Regions from separate parts of the Streptomyces sp. NPDC048361 genome, predicted to be linked through region 3. Evidence: riboswitches for the same ligand, from Rfam matches in the RefSeq annotation. Region 3 holds a riboswitch; each other region holds the start of a gene.

Region 1 (4,927 bases), on a different contig from region 3:
GGACGCGTTCATCCCCGGGGCGGGGCGAACTCCGGCTGGTCCAGGATGCGGAGCCAGCTGCCGTCCGGCTGGCGGCGGACCACCTGGGCCCGGGCACCCGTGCCGTCCTTCGGCGGGGTCGAGGTCAGGGCGATGTCGCCGTTGATCAGGGTCGGCAGGGGCTGCTCCGGCTCGAAGTGGGGGCGGTTGGCGAGCACCTTCGCCCATAGCTCGCGGATGGCCTCGCGGCCCACCGTCCGGCTGCCCGGCGGGTAGGCCATGACCGCGTCCTCCGCGTACAGGGCGGCGACCCCGGCCGCGTCCCCGGCGTTGGAGCGCTCGACGAACAGGCGGGTGATGTCCTCGGGCCGCATGGCCTTCTCGTACTTCTCGTACTCCGGCACGGGTTCCTCCTGATGCTCGCGTAGCGGTAGCGGTAGCGGTAGCAGTAGCGGTAGCCGTCGAGTTCGTCCCGACGTCGTCCAGCCTGGTCCCGTCCTCGTCAGAAGTCCAACAGATGGGTCGGATCGGAACTAGAATCTGTAGTCATGGATCTCAGGCAGCTCGAATACTTCGTCGCGGTCGCCGAGGAGCAGAACTTCACGCGGGCGGCCGAGCGGGTGCACATCAGCCAGTCCGGGGTCAGCGCCCAGATCCGGCAGTTGGAGCGCGAGCTCGGGGCCCAGCTCTTCGACAGGTCGGCGCGCACCGCCACCCTCACCGACGCGGGGCGGGCCGCGCTCGGCCACGCCCGCGCCGCGCTCTCGGCCGCCGCGGCGGTCGGGCAGTCGGTGGGCGAGGTCACCGGCCTCGTCCGGGGTCGGCTGAGCATCGGCATGGTCATCGGCTGCACCATCACCCCGCTGTTCGACGCCCTCGCCGCGTTCCACCGGGCCCACCCCGGCGTGGAGGTCTCGCTGCTTGAGGACAGCTCCGACCGGCTGATCGACTGGGTCCGCACCGGCACCCTCGACCTCGCCCTCATCGGGACACCGAGCGCCACCCACGACGGCCTCGACGCGCTGACGATCATCGAGGAGGGCCTTGTCGCGGCGGTCCCGGACGGCCACCCGTTGGCGAAGCGGCGCCGCGTCGCCCTGCGCGACCTCGCCGCGTACCCGATCGTGTGCATGCCGCAGGGCACGGGGCTGCGCTCGGTCTTCGACCGGGCCTGCGCCGCGCGCGCCGTCACCCCCGTGATCGCCTTCCAGGCGAGCGCCGCCGACGCGATCGCCGACCTCGCCGACCGCGGACTCGGCGTCGCCGTGCTCAGCGCGTCGATGGCGGCGCGCTACAGCGGCCGGCTCACCGCCCGCCCCATCGAGGACATCGACGCGCCGGCCTTCCTGTCGCTCGTCTGGAGACCCAACGCCGGCCCCGCGGTACGGGAGTTGCTCGCGTACGGACGGCGGGCGTTCGGCTCGACCACCTCCCCCGCGTCCGCAAAGGGAGGGGGCGCGCCTTCCTGAGGCCTCCCCCGGCCCCGGGCACCCCGTTACGGAAGCCTCACGCCCCCGAAGCCGCCCACTTCTGCTCCACCTTCCCCAGCCGCCAGTACGCCAGCGCCGCCGCCCACACCACCACGAACAGGCCGACGATGACGAAGCCCACGTTGTCCAGGTCGAGGTCGGCGATCCAGCCGCTGACCGGGTCGGTGAGGTCGAACTTCTCGTGCATGACCCCGACCAGTTCGATGGTGCCGATGAAGAAGGCGACGGCGATCGACAGGCCGGTGATGGTGAGGTTGTAGTAGACCTTGCGCACGGGGTTGGAGAACGCCCACTGATAGGCGAAGTTCATGAAGGTGCCGTCCAGGGTGTCGAACAGGCTCATCCCGGCGGCGAACAGCAGCGGCAGGCACAGGATCGCGTACCAGGGCAGCCCCGCAGCCGCGCCCGTGCCGGCCATCACCATCAGGGTGACCTCGGTGGCGGTGTCGAAGCCCAGGCCGAAGAGGAAGCCGAGCGGGAACATCTGCCCCGGCCGCGAGATCGACTTGGTGAACCGGCCGAGGAGGCGGTTCATGAACCCCCGCGAGTCCAGGTGGGCTTCGAGCTCCTTCTCGTCGTACGCACCCGAGCGCATCGCGCGGAACACCTTCAAGATGCCGAACAGGGCGACCAGGTTGAGCGCGGCGATCAGATAGAGGAACGAGCCGGACGCGGTGGTTCCGACGACGCCGAGCACCTGGTGGGTGCTGGAGCCCTCGTTCATGAGGGTGCCCGCGAGCTGGGCGCCACCCGCCACGAGCGCCGCCATGACGACGACGACGCTGGAGTGGCCGAGCGCGAACCAGAAACCGACGGAGACCGGCCGCTTGCCGTCGGCCATCAGCTTGCGGGTCGTGTTGTCGATGGCGGCGATGTGGTCGGCGTCGAAGGCGTGCCGCATGCCGAGGGTGTACGCGGTGATGCCGAGGCCTATGCCGTACGTCTTGGTGCCGACCGCGTAGTGGGCGGGGGCCACCAGAAGGAACAGGATGCCGAAGGCGACGACGTGCAGGGCGGCTATGACCGCGAGCAGGACGCCGGTACGGACGGTGTCCTCGCGGCGCCAGCGGAAGATCGGCGAGGCGGCGCCCGCCTCGGAAGGCGTGCGGGTGGACAGGGTCATGCGGTCACGCTCCAGCACCTCGTGGATCACTTCGTGAGATGCCGCGGCCGGTCTCCTGGCTGACGGGTGGGTGCGGCCGCCCTGCCTTCCCAGCCAGGTGGATCCTGGCCAGTGGCGTCGCGGGGACGGCTGCTCCCCCGGAAAATCCTTACGGGGGAACCCGATCACAGTGGCGAGGGCCGCTCCGGTTTCGCACCGGTCTTCCCGAACACCACGGCCAGCTCACCCTAGACGCTGCGCAGTTGCCCGCACAGCTGCACAGCTGTGCAGGTATCGAAGATCACACGGAGTGCTCCGGCCGGCGCCTGCGAGGATGCGGGTATGCATCTCGTCCCCGCCGACCGCGCCGGCCACCGCACCATCGACGGCCACCGGGTCTGCGACGCCATCGCCGCGATCGGCGACCCCGAGCGCGTACGGGCCTGGGCCGAGCGGTTCTCGCTGCTCGCCGACGCCAACCGGCTCGCGCTGCTGCTCGCCCTGCACCGGACGGGCCCGCTCGCCGTCTCCGACCTCGCGGTGGCGACGGGCATGCGCGATCCGGCCGTCTCGCAGGCCCTGCGGTTGCTGCGGGCCGCCGGGGCGGTCGCCGGGGAGAAGGAGGGACGCGTGGTGCGCTACCGGTTGGTGGACGAGGTGGTCGCGCGCCTCCTCGACCAGTACGCGGTGACGACGGCGGGGTGAGCCCGGGCGCGGCCCGGACCCCGGCCACGCCTCGCTGGCATGACCGGAGCCGGGCGACCGCACGGCCGACGGCCGTCACAGCTCACCGGCCGTTACAGCTCACCAACCGGGACAACTCAACTACCGGCCGGCCCAACAGCTGAACAGCCGTCACGGATCAGCGGCCGTCGCAGGGTCTACGGCCGTCGTAAGCCACCGTCCGTCGTGGGTCAACGGCCGTCGAGGGTCAACGGCCGTCGTAGATCAGCGCACGCACCATCCGGCAGGTCGTCTCCGACGGCTGGTGGACGCCGATGAGCGCGGCCACTGTGCGTATGGTGCGGTCGGGTGCCTGCTCGGGTCGGTACACTCCCGTGTCGAGCAGGGCGATGGCCAGGCGCATGGCCTTCAGACGCCGGTTGTGCGACTCGTACCACACACGCGGACGCCCGGCGGGCAGCGGCACCTTGCGAAGGGGCTGGAGGGACAGCTGTTTCGGGGCGTGCGAGGTCAGTGCGGCAGCGGTCATGGGCATCCTCCTGGGCAGTCGGGAACCCTCACTTACTGCTTCGATTTTACCGGGGCCCACTGACAATCGCCCCTGGTCGGCCGGGCTTTGAGGGTGCGGCACGAGTACGCTTGCGGGCATGGAGATCTGGATCAACCCGGCCTGTTCGAAGTGCCGCAGCGCGGTGAGTCTGCTGGACGCGGAGGGCGCCGACTACACGGTGCGCCGCTACCTCGAAGACGTCCCCTCCCCCGACGAGATCCGGGCCGTCCTCGACCGGCTCGGTCTCGAACCGTGGGACATTACGCGCACCCAGGAGGCCGACGCCAAGGAGCTCGGCCTGAAGGACTGGCCGCGCGACGCGGACGCCCGCGAGCGCTGGGTGACGGCGCTCGCCGAGCACCCCAAGCTGATTCAGCGCCCGATCATCACGGCCGACGACGGCACGGCCGTGGTGGGCCGCACCGACGACGCCGTACGGGACGCCCTGAAGCGCACATAGCCTTCCGCCCGGCAGCTCGTCCCGCCCGGAAGCTCGTCGTCAGACCCGGCCGAGCTGGGCCTCCGCGTCGGCGAGCAGCTCGGTGATCCGCGCGCCGAACCGGGCGTCGCACGGGTGCGGAACGCCGGTGCGGGCCGCCTCCAGGAGTGCGTCGATCGCGGCGCCGAACGCGTCGAGCGCGCCGCCCCAGTCCGGCATGACCTCGGCGCCGGCCTCGCCGAGCAGCGCCACCTCGACGCCCGCGGCGGCCGGCGGCGCGGTGAAGCTGAGGTCGGCGGTACTGGAGGCGCCCGAGGCGTGGCGCAGGATCAGGTGCGCGGTGTCGCCGGGGCCGCCCGCCGCCGTCAGGGCGGTCACCTCGCCGAACACGCCGGTCAGCACGGCGAGCGCGTGCGGCCCGACGTCCCAGAGCGCGCCCTTCTCACCCCGCCAGGGCGACGCGGCGTACGGGCTCTGCTCGGCGCCCGGCGTGAACAGCGACCCGTACCACCGCGCCCGCCCGGTGAACCAGCCCTGCGCGGCGGCCTGTTGGGCCACCCAGGCCGCGGTCTCCTTCGCGAAGCGCAGCGTGAAGAACACGACGGAGGCGACCTGGGCCCGTTCCGCCGCGTCCGCCACCGCGCGGGCCCCGGCCACATCGGTGGCGACCGGCTTGTCCAGGA
Region 2 (4,927 bases), on a different contig from region 3:
GACGATCGAGTCGCCCGTCGCGAAGAACGCGACCAGGCGGCCGATCATGTGCTGCTCGCCCGGCGTCAGCTTCGCGAGGTCGGCGACGTCGGAGTGGAGGTCGACCTCCTCGACGGTCCAGGTGTTCTTGATCGCGTCCCGGTAGCGCTCGTAGAAGTCCGGGTAGCGCATGGGACGCAGGGTCAGCTCGAAGCCCGGGTCCAGCAGGTTCTTGTGGTCGGTTGAGCTCATTACTGGCAGGCCTCGCAGGACTCGGGGTTTTCCAGGGAACAGGCGACCGCGTCGGCGTCGGGCGCGGCCTGCTGGACTGGGACGGTGGCGGCCTGCGCGGCGCGGGCGATGCGGGTCGCCGGGCGCGAACGCAGGTAGTACGTCGTCTTCAGGCCCTGCTTCCAGGCGTACGCGTACATCGACGACAGCTTGCCGATGGTGGGCGTCTCCAGGAACAGGTTGAGCGACTGCGACTGGTCGAGGAACGGGGTGCGGGCGGCGGCCATGTCGATCAGGCCGCGCTGCGGGATCTCCCACGCCGTGCGGTACAGGGCGCGGACGTCGGCGGGGATCCAGCCGAAGCCCTGCACCGAGCCGCTTGCCTCGCGCAGCGCCTCCCGGGTCTGCGCGTCCCACACGCCGAGCGCCTTCAGCTCCTCCACCAAGTAGCCGTTGACCTGGAGGAATTCACCGCTCAGCGTCTCGCGCTTGAAAAGGTTGGAGACCTGCGGCTCGATGCACTCGTAGACGCCCGCGATGGACGCGATGGTCGCGGTCGGTGCGATCGCGAGGAGCAGCGAGTTGCGCATGCCGACCTTCGCGATGCGCTCGCGCAGGGCGGCCCAGCGCTCCGGCCAGTTCAGCTCGACGTCGTAGTGGTCGGGGTGGAGCACACCGCGCGCGGTACGGGTCTTGTCCCAGGCGGGCAGCGGACCCGACCGCTCGGCGAGGGCGGCGGAGGCCTCGTACGCGGTCAGCATGATCCGCTCGGACAGCTTCGTCGACAGGGCCTTCGCCTCGGGGGAGTCGAAGGGCAGCCGCAGCTTGAAGAAGACGTCCTGGAGCCCCATCGCCCCCAGGCCCACCGGACGCCACCGGGCGTTGGAGCGGCCGGCCTGCTCGGTCGGGTAGAAGTTGATGTCGACGACCCGGTCGAGGAAGGTGACCGCGGTGCGGACGGTCTCGTCGAGCCGCTCCCAGTCGATGCCGTCGCCGCCGACCCGGGGGTCGACGAACGCGCCCAGGTTGACCGAGCCGAGGTTGCACACGGCCGTCTCGCCGTCGTCGGTGACCTCAAGGATCTCGGTGCACAGGTTGGAGGAGTGGACCGTGTGGCCGGGCTCCGCCGTCTGGTTAGCGGTGCGGTTGGAGGCATCCTTGAACGTCATCCAGCCGTTGCCGGTCTGCGCGAGGGTGCGCATCATGCGGCCGTACAGGTCACGGGCCGGCATGGTCTTGCGGGCGAGCCCCGCGGCCTCGGCCTTGCGGTAGGCGGCGTCGAACTCATCGCCCCACAGGTCGACGAGCTCGGGTACGTCGGCCGGCGAGAACAGCGACCACGTGCCGTCGGCGTCGACGCGGCGCATGAACTCGTCGGGGATCCAGTGCGCGAGGTTCAGGTTGTGCGTACGGCGCTGGTCCTCACCGGTGTTGTCGCGCAGCTCAAGGAACTCCTCGATGTCGCAGTGCCAGGTCTCCAGGTACACCGCGGCCGCGCCCTTGCGCCGCCCGCCCTGGTTGACCGCGGCGACGGAGGCGTCCAGCGTCTTGAGGAACGGCACGATGCCGTTGGAGTGGCCGTTGGTGCCCCGGATCAGCGAACCGCGGCCGCGGATCCGGGAGTACGAGAGCCCGATGCCGCCGGCGTGTTTGGAGAGGCGCGCCACCTGGTGGTAGCGGTCGTAGATGGAGTCCAGCTCGTCGAGCGGTGAGTCGAGCAGGTAGCAGGACGACATCTGGGGGTGGCGGGTGCCGGAGTTGAAGAGCGTGGGGGAGGACGGCAGATAGTCCAGGCGGCTCATCAGGCCGTACAGGGACGCCACTTCGTCCAGGGCCCGTACGCTGCCGTCCTCGGCGAGACCGGAGGCCACCCGCAGCATGAAGTGCTGGGGGGTCTCGACGACCTTGCGGGTGATCGGGTGGCGCAGCAGATAGCGGGAGAACAGGGTGCGCAGGCCGAAGTAGCCGAAGCGGTCGTCGGCGCCGTCGGCGAGCGCGGTGTCCACGAGGGCGTCGAGGCGGTCCGTGTGGGCGAGCACGAAGTCGGCGGTGCGGTCGGCGATCAGGCCCTCGCGGTGGCCGACGGCCACGGACGCGGAGAACGACACCGCGCCCTGGCTCGCGGCCTCTTCGGCGATGGTGACCGTGAGCAGGCGGGCGGCGAGGCGGGAGTACGCCGGGTCCTCGGAGATGAGCCCCGCGGCCGCCTCGGTGGCCAGCTCGCGCAGCTCGGCTGCGTCGGAACGGGCGTTGCGGCCCCGCAGCGCGGCGGCGGCGACCCGGCCCGGGTCGGTGTCCGGGAGGTCGGCGGTGAACTCGGTCAAGGTCCGCAGCAGCGCGGTCCCGGGGGCATCCGCGAGCTCATCGGTGATCGCTGAAGCGGGATCCGCTGGGGCGATGGTCACGTGGGGCACTCCCTCGCTCGGCACGGGGCCTTCGGGGGAGGCGTCGGCGCGCCTCGGGGCAGCCCTCGGCGCGTCGTCCACCGGCCCAACCGCGAGGCCCGGACGTCTGGCACCCGGATCGGTCGAACCGGGCGCACCATCGGCAGGTTGTCGGACTCGGCCCGTACGTATCCGTACGGGTCATACCGTTGCGGGACAGTTCCGGATTCGCACCGGATTCCCCTGCGGCGACAGCGAGCACGAGCATACATGTGGGGGGCACTGTTGACGGCACCCCCCACATGTTGTGTCGCCGGTCGGTCCACGCCCGCCTGTCATAGGGCTCCGCTATCGTCGGGACAGAGCCCTTGAAGGAGGCGAGCCGCGATGACCTCGACTACAGACCGGCCCCACATGTTGACGGAGGATTTCGAGGCCGTCGCACGCATAGCGGCCCGTGAGCGGGAGGGGACGCGGCTCGAATTCATCTACGGGGTCATCAGGAGCAAGGCCATGCCGGACGGGGACCACAACCGGATCGTTCAGTGGCTGCTCAAAATCTGCATGCAGGCTCGGCCGGACGACCTCTTCCTGCACCCCGGGCAGGGGATCAAGGCGGAGAAATACCGGACTGGTCGCGCCATCCCCGATGCGGTGCTCGCTCATCCGGACGCTTTCGTCGGGCAGGGCGACTGGGTGGAGCCCGAGCCGATCCTCATGGTGGTCGAGGTGACCTCGTGGGACTCCGACACGCACCGGCGAGACCATGTCGAGAAGCCACGCGCCTACGCGGAAACCGGCATCCCCGTATACCTGCTCATCGACCGGGCCAAGTGCGAGGTTTCCGTCTACAGCCAGCCCAACGGCCACCGGTACGAGAGCGTCCACATCGTGCCGTACGGCACGGACATCACGCTCCCCGATCCCGTCAACATCACCCTCCAGACCGAGCAGCTCAAGGACTGGACGCGCTGATCGGTGCATACGAAAGGACCGCCGCACCCTCCCAGGGTGCGGCGGCCCTTCCCCGTGCCGACAGCGAACCTCAGTGCGCCGCCCCCGCCGTCGCCGGCGGCAGTTCCGTGGCGACACCGGGGTCGCCCGCGTCCGCCGTGTAGTCCGCCGGCGAGGTCTCGTCGACGCCGTCGGGGGCCTTCACTGCGCGCAGGACGAAGGTCAGGACCACGGTGACCACCACGTTCAGGACGAACGCGGTGAGGCCGATGTAGCCGATCTCGCCGATGCCCGGGATCTCCTTGGAGGAGCCGCCGAAGTGCTTCTGCGTGGGCGAGCCCACCCCGTACGCGGCGAGCGTGCCGTACACCATGCCGACCGCCCAGCCGGCGAGCAGCGCCCAGCGGTGGAACCAGCGCGTGAACAGACCGCCGACCAGCGCCGGGAAGGTCTGCAGGATCCAGATCCCGCCCAGCAGCTGGAAGTTGATGGCGACGGTCTTGTCCATGGTCAGGACGAAGACCAGCGCGCCGACCTTCACCACGAGCGAGACCAGCTTGGAGACCTTGGCCTCCTGCGACGGCGTCGCGTCCGGCTTGATGAAGTCCTTGTAGATGTTGCGGGTGAAGAGGTTCGCGGCCGCGATCGACATGATCGCCGCCGGGACCAGCGCGCCGATGCCGATCGCCGCGAAGGCGACGCCCGCGAACCAGTCGGGGAACATGTCCTCGAAGAGCTGCGGGATGGCGAGCTGCCCGTTCGTGACCTTGACGCCGGCCGCGATCGCCATGAAGCCGAGCAGGGCCAGCAGGCCCAGCATCAGGGAGTACAGCGGCAGGATCGTGGTGTTGCGGCGGATGACGTTGCGGCTGCGCGAGGAGAGCGTCGCCGTGATCGAATGCGGATACATGAAGAGCGCGAGCGCCGAGCCGAGCGCGAGCGTGGCGTAGGTCCACTGGCCGGCGTGGCCGGGCACGAGCGCCCCGGTCGGCTGCCCGGTCTTCGGGTTCGGCGTCGCGAACTTGTGCTCCGCCGCGCTGAAGATGGCGTCGAAGCCGCCCAGCTTGATCGGGATGTAGATGATCGCGACGGCGATCACGAGGTAGATCAGGCCGTCCTTCACGAACGCGATCAGCGCGGGCGCGCGGAGCCCCGAGGAGTACGTGTACGCCGCCAGCACCGCGAAGGCGATGAGCAGCGGCAGGTCCTTGACGAACCAGTTGCCGGACTCGCCGCCCACGCCCATCACGTCCAGCACGGCCTGGATGCCGACCAGTTGAAGCGCGATGTACGGCATCGTGGCGAGGATGCCGGTGATGGCGACCGCGAGCGAGAGGCCCTTGGAGCCGAACCGACCGCGCACGAAGTCCGAGGTGGTC
Region 3 (4,927 bases):
TCGGGCAGCAGTACGACGGCGCCCGGCGGGTGGGCCTGATCCGGGGCGCCTATCACTTCGCGGTGCCCGACCAGTCCTCGGGCCGGGCGCAGGCGGCGTTCTTCGCGGCCAACGGGGGCGGCTGGCGGGGTGACGGCTGGACCCTGCCGCCCGCGGTCGACCTGGAGCACAACCCGTACGGCAAGGACGCCAGGGGCGGCAGCGGCGACACCTGCTACGGGCTGAGCCCCGCCGAGATGACCGACTGGGTCGCCGGGTTCAGCGACGAGGTGCGGCTGCGCACCGGCCGCCGTCCGGTGATCTACACGACCACGGCGTGGTGGAACCGGTGCACCGGCCACAGCACAGCCTTCGCCGCCGACCACCCCCTGTGGCTCGCCCGGTACGCCGTCGCGCCCGGCGCGCTGCCCGCGGGCTGGTCGTACTGGACGGTGTGGCAGCACGCCAATGGCGGCGGAGCCCTGCCGGGTGACCAGAATCTCTTCAATGGGACTTTTGCGCAGTTGAAACGGTTCGCGGCCGGGCGCTGAACGGCCCCCGGCGGACCGGGGCGGCGCGGGAACCGGCCACGGTCACCAGTGCGCCCGCCCCAGTTCATCTTCCGTTCATTCAGGTTACTTACGTTCGTCCCGCCACTGACGTCGAACGATTGCCTGGGTAAATGGAACACATCACGCTGCTGCTCGCGATTGTGATCGTGACAGCTCTAGTGTTCGATTTCACGAACGGTTTCCACGACACCGCCAACGCGATGGCCACCACCATCTCGACCGGCGCCCTGAAGCCCAAGACGGCGGTCGCCATGTCCGCCGCGCTCAACCTGGTCGGCGCGTTCCTGTCGGTGGAGGTCGCCAAGACGATCTCCGGCGGGATCATCGACGAAAAGGGAATCCGCACCGAGGTCATCTTCGCTGCCCTGGTCGGTGCCATCCTCTGGAATCTCCTGACCTGGCTGCTCGGGCTGCCCTCCAGCTCCTCCCACGCCCTGTTCGGCGGCCTCATCGGCGCCGCGGTCATGTCGGCCGGCTGGTCCTCGGTCCACGGCTCCACCGTCGTCACCAAGGTGCTGCTCCCGGCCGTGGCCGCCCCGATCGTCGCGGGCATCGCCGCGATGCTGGCCACCAGGCTCACGTACCGGCTCAACCGGAACACCGCCGACAAGGCCACCGCCAAGGGGTACCGCGCCGGGCAGATCGCATCGGCCGGCCTGGTCTCGCTCGCCCACGGCACCAACGACGCCCAGAAGACGATGGGCATCATCACCCTCGCCCTGGTCACCGCCGGGGTGCTGCACCCCGGCGCGAACCCCCCGCTGTGGGTCATCGTCTCGGCCGGTCTGGCCATCGCGATGGGCACCTACCTCGGCGGCTGGCGCATCATCCGCACCATGGGCAAGGGCCTCACCGAGTTGCGTCCGCCGCAGGGCTTCGCCGCCCAGACCGGCGCGGCGACCGTCATCCTCGCCTCCTCGCACATCGGCTTCTCGCTCTCCACCACCCAGGTCTGCTCGGGCTCGGTCATGGGCGCCGGCATCGGCCGCAAGGGCGGAGTGGTCCGCTGGTCCACCGCGACCCGCATGGCCGTCGCCTGGATCCTGACGCTGCCGGCCGCCGGACTCGTCGGCGCGGGCGCGGAGTTCCTCACCCAGCAGGGCCCCTGGGGCATCGCCGCCGTCGCGCTCCTCCTGATCGCCGGCTCGGGCATCATCTGGAAGCTGTCGCGCCGCCAGCCGGTCGACGCCCACAACGTCACCGCCGACGACGCCCCCGTGGCCGAGCCCGCCGGTGTCATCACCACCGCCATCGCCGCGGTCAGCCCGCCGCCCACCGGTCTGGCGCTCGCGTCGACCGACCTCAGGGCCACGATCCAGGCCCCGGCCCCCGCCGACCCGCCCACTCCGGCGGCGGTCTGACTCGGTCGCTCCGGCCAGCTAAGGAATCCTCATGCACATCGACTGGGCAGCTCTTGGCTCCGTCTTCGGCGTCAGCCTCGCGGTGACCGTCGGCCTGGTGGGCCTGTTCACCCTCGGCATCGTCGGCCTCACCAAGCGGGAGGCCGCGGCCTCCGGCACCGCGGGCAACGTGGCGATGGCCCGCACCGGGGCGTACGCCTGCTTCGCGCTCTGCGCGGCGGCCGTGGCGTACGGGATCTACCTGATCGTCGCCTGACCCGCGGGCGTCGTCAGACGCCTGATCCGCGGGTGACAGCCACCTGACCCGCGGACATCAGTCACCTGACCCGCGGGCATCGGTCGCCCGACCCGCACGCCCCACCCGAACCGCCCCGTGGCCCGCGCCGCGGGGCGGTTCGCTGTGGTGCCGGGCACTCTCTCGCGCCGCAGGTCAACGGCAAGTTGACGGCTGTTCTCGGGGCGTGGTGGACTGCACCGGCCAGCTACGGCGGCAGAAGAGGAAGCCGGTGCGAATCCGGCGCGGTCCCGCCACTGTCACCGGGGAGCGATCCCCGCGAGCCAGGAACTCTCACCGCCGGTCACGTCGAACCAGGGCGCGGACACCCTGAGTGAGGACATACCGCCATGCGCGCCTGCCCGTTGAGACCTTCCGGCCCGTGCCGCTCCGCCCTGGCGCGCTGAGCATGCGAGCCGACCGCACCTTCGTCTACGGCGCGACCGCCGGACTCATCGGCGACCTCCTGCTCGGCGACCCGCGCCGCGGCCATCCCGTCGCCGCGTTCGGCCGGGCGGCCGGCGCCGTCGAACGCGCCCTGTGGCGCGACCACCGCGGCTGGGGCGCCCTGCACACCGCCGTGTGCGCGGGCGGCGCCGCGGGCGCCGCGGCCCTGCTCTCCCGTGCCGTACGCGACCGTTCCGTCGCGGCCGCCGCGCTGACCGCGGCCGCCACCTGGAGCGTGGTGGGCGGCACCTCGCTCGGCCGCGAGGCGCGGGCCATCGGGGCCGCACTCGCCGCGGGCGATGTGGACGCGGCGCGGGAGCGCCTGCCGCACCTGTGCGGACGCGACCCGCACTCCCTGGACGCCGACGGCGTCGCGCGCGCCGTGGTCGAGTCCGTCGCCGAGAACACCTCCGACGCGGTCGTCGGCGCCCTGGTGTGGGGCGCGCTCGCGGGCGTGCCGGGCCTCGTGGGCTTCCGCGCGGTCAACACCCTCGATGCGATGGTCGGGCACAAGTCGGCCAAGTACCGCCGGTACGGCTGGGCCTCGGCACGCCTGGACGACGTGATGGGCTGGCCGGGCGCCCGCCTCACCGCCGCCCTCGCCGCGCTCGCGGGGCCCGACTCCAGGGGCGCGGTACGGGCCTGGCGCACCGACGCGGGCCGGCACCCGAGCCCCAACGCGGGCCCGGTGGAAGCCGCGTTCGCGGGGGCGCTCGGCGTGCGGCTCGGCGGCACGCTCTCCTACGCGGGACGGGTCGAGCACCGGCCGGTCCTGAACACGGCGGGCCGCGCCGTCGAAGTCGCGGACATCGAACGGGCGGTACGGCTCTCACGCACGGTGGGCTGGCTGACGCTGGCCGGCGCCGTGGTCGCGCGAGCCGCTGTGAGGAGGGGACGTACATGGGTGGCGGGCTGCTGATCGCGGGCACCACATCGGACGCCGGCAAGAGCGTCGTCACGGCCGGGATCTGCCGCTGGCTGGTGCGCCGGGGCGTCAAGGTGGCCCCCTTCAAGGGGCAGAACATGTCGCTGAACTCGTTCGTGACGCGCGAGGGCGCGGAGATCGGCCGGGCGCAGGCGATGCAGGCGCAGGCGGCCCGGGTGGAGCCGACCGCCCTGATGAACCCGGTGCTGCTCAAACCCGGCAGCGACCGCTCCAGCCAGGTCGTCCTGATGGGCAGGCCGGTGGGCGAGTTGAGCGCCCGCGGGTTCTTCGGCACGTCCGGCGGGCCGTCCGCCGGGAAGGCACTGGGCGGAGGGCGCCGAGAGGCGCTCCTCGGCCCCGTGCTGGACTGCCTCGCGGAGCTCCGGACAACGTATGACGCCGTGATCTGCGAGGGGGCGGGCAGCCCGGCGGAGATCAATCTGCGGCGCACCGACATCGTCAACATGGGCATCGCGCGGGCCGCCCGGCTGCCCGTCGTCGTGGTCGGCGACATCGACCGGGGCGGGGTCTTCGCCTCGTTCTTCGGCACCACGGCGCTGCTGAGCCCCGAGGACCAGGCGCTGGTCGCGGGGTACGTCGTCAACAAGTTCCGCGGCGATGTGACGCTCCTGGAGCCCGGCATCGAGATGCTGCGCGGCCTCACCGGACGGCACACCTACGGGATCCTGCCCTACGCCCACGGCCTCGGCATCGACGAGGAGGACGGCCTGCGTGTCTCGATGCGCGGAACCGTACGCGAGTCGGTGGTGGCACCGCCCGTGGGCGAGGACGTGCTGCGGGTCGCGGTGTGCGCGGTGCCGCTGATGTCCAACTTCACCGATGTGGACGCACTCGCCGCCGAACCCGGCGTCGTCGTGCGGTTCGTGGACCGGCCCGAGGAGCTCACCGACGCCGACCTCGTGGTGGTGCCCGGCACCCGCGGCACCGTCCGCGCCCTGGAGTGGCTGCGCGAGCGCGGCCTCGCGGCAGAGCTGGCCAGAAGGGCCGCCGACGGCCGCCCGGTGCTCGGCATCTGCGGCGGGTTCCAGCTGCTCGGCGAGCACATCGAGGACGACGTCGAGTCGAAGGCCGGCTCGGTGGCCGGGCTCGGTCTGCTGCCGGTCCGGGTGCGGTTCGCCGCGGAGAAGACCCTGGCCAGGCCCGTCGGCGAGGCTCTCGGTGAGCGCGTCGAGGGGTACGAGATCCATCACGGCGTGGCCGAAGTCCTCGGCGGGGAAGCCTTCTTGGACGGGTGCCGGGTCGGTTCCGTCTGGGGCACGCACTGGCACGGCTCCCTGGAGAGCGACGGGTTCCGGCGCCGCTTCCTCGAACAGGTCGCGCGGGACGCGGGCCGCCGGTTCGTGCCCGC

Evidence for each region. Region 3 has a riboswitch for cobalamin ahead of AB0D31_RS17660 (cobalamin biosynthesis protein). Riboswitches for the same ligand answer to the same signal wherever they lie in the genome.
Region 1: another riboswitch for cobalamin. It lies ahead of AB0D31_RS28385 (HoxN/HupN/NixA family nickel/cobalt transporter); the one in region 3 lies ahead of AB0D31_RS17660 (cobalamin biosynthesis protein).
Region 2: another riboswitch for cobalamin. It lies ahead of AB0D31_RS04600 (ribonucleoside-diphosphate reductase subunit alpha); the one in region 3 lies ahead of AB0D31_RS17660 (cobalamin biosynthesis protein).

What each region holds. Positions count from the first base shown of each region.
Region 1 is NZ_JBEZKW010000062.1:30,854-35,780, forward strand. Features, by position in the region: gene AB0D31_RS28375 (nuclear transport factor 2 family protein) at 9-383, opposite strand; gene AB0D31_RS28380 (LysR family transcriptional regulator) at 528-1,448, shown strand; gene AB0D31_RS28385 (HoxN/HupN/NixA family nickel/cobalt transporter) at 1,486-2,592, opposite strand; cobalamin riboswitch at 2,620-2,837, opposite strand; gene AB0D31_RS28390 (metalloregulator ArsR/SmtB family transcription factor) at 2,914-3,276, shown strand; gene AB0D31_RS28395 (hypothetical protein) at 3,503-3,784, opposite strand; gene AB0D31_RS28400 (arsenate reductase family protein) at 3,903-4,265, shown strand; gene AB0D31_RS28405 (Gfo/Idh/MocA family oxidoreductase) at 4,305-4,927, opposite strand, start outside.
Region 2 is NZ_JBEZKW010000005.1:87,495-92,421, reverse strand. Features, by position in the region: gene AB0D31_RS04605 (ribonucleotide-diphosphate reductase subunit beta) at 1-231, opposite strand, end outside; gene AB0D31_RS04600 (ribonucleoside-diphosphate reductase subunit alpha) at 231-2,615, opposite strand; cobalamin riboswitch at 2,739-2,883, opposite strand; gene AB0D31_RS04595 (Uma2 family endonuclease) at 2,982-3,569, shown strand; gene mctP (monocarboxylate uptake permease MctP) at 3,640-4,927, opposite strand, start outside.
Region 3 is NZ_JBEZKW010000027.1:66,397-71,323, forward strand. Features, by position in the region: gene AB0D31_RS17645 (lysozyme) at 1-530, shown strand, start outside; gene AB0D31_RS17650 (inorganic phosphate transporter) at 662-1,912, shown strand; gene AB0D31_RS17655 (hypothetical protein) at 1,944-2,168, shown strand; cobalamin riboswitch at 2,360-2,501, shown strand; gene AB0D31_RS17660 (cobalamin biosynthesis protein) at 2,596-3,552, shown strand; gene AB0D31_RS17665 (cobyric acid synthase) at 3,534-4,927, shown strand, end outside.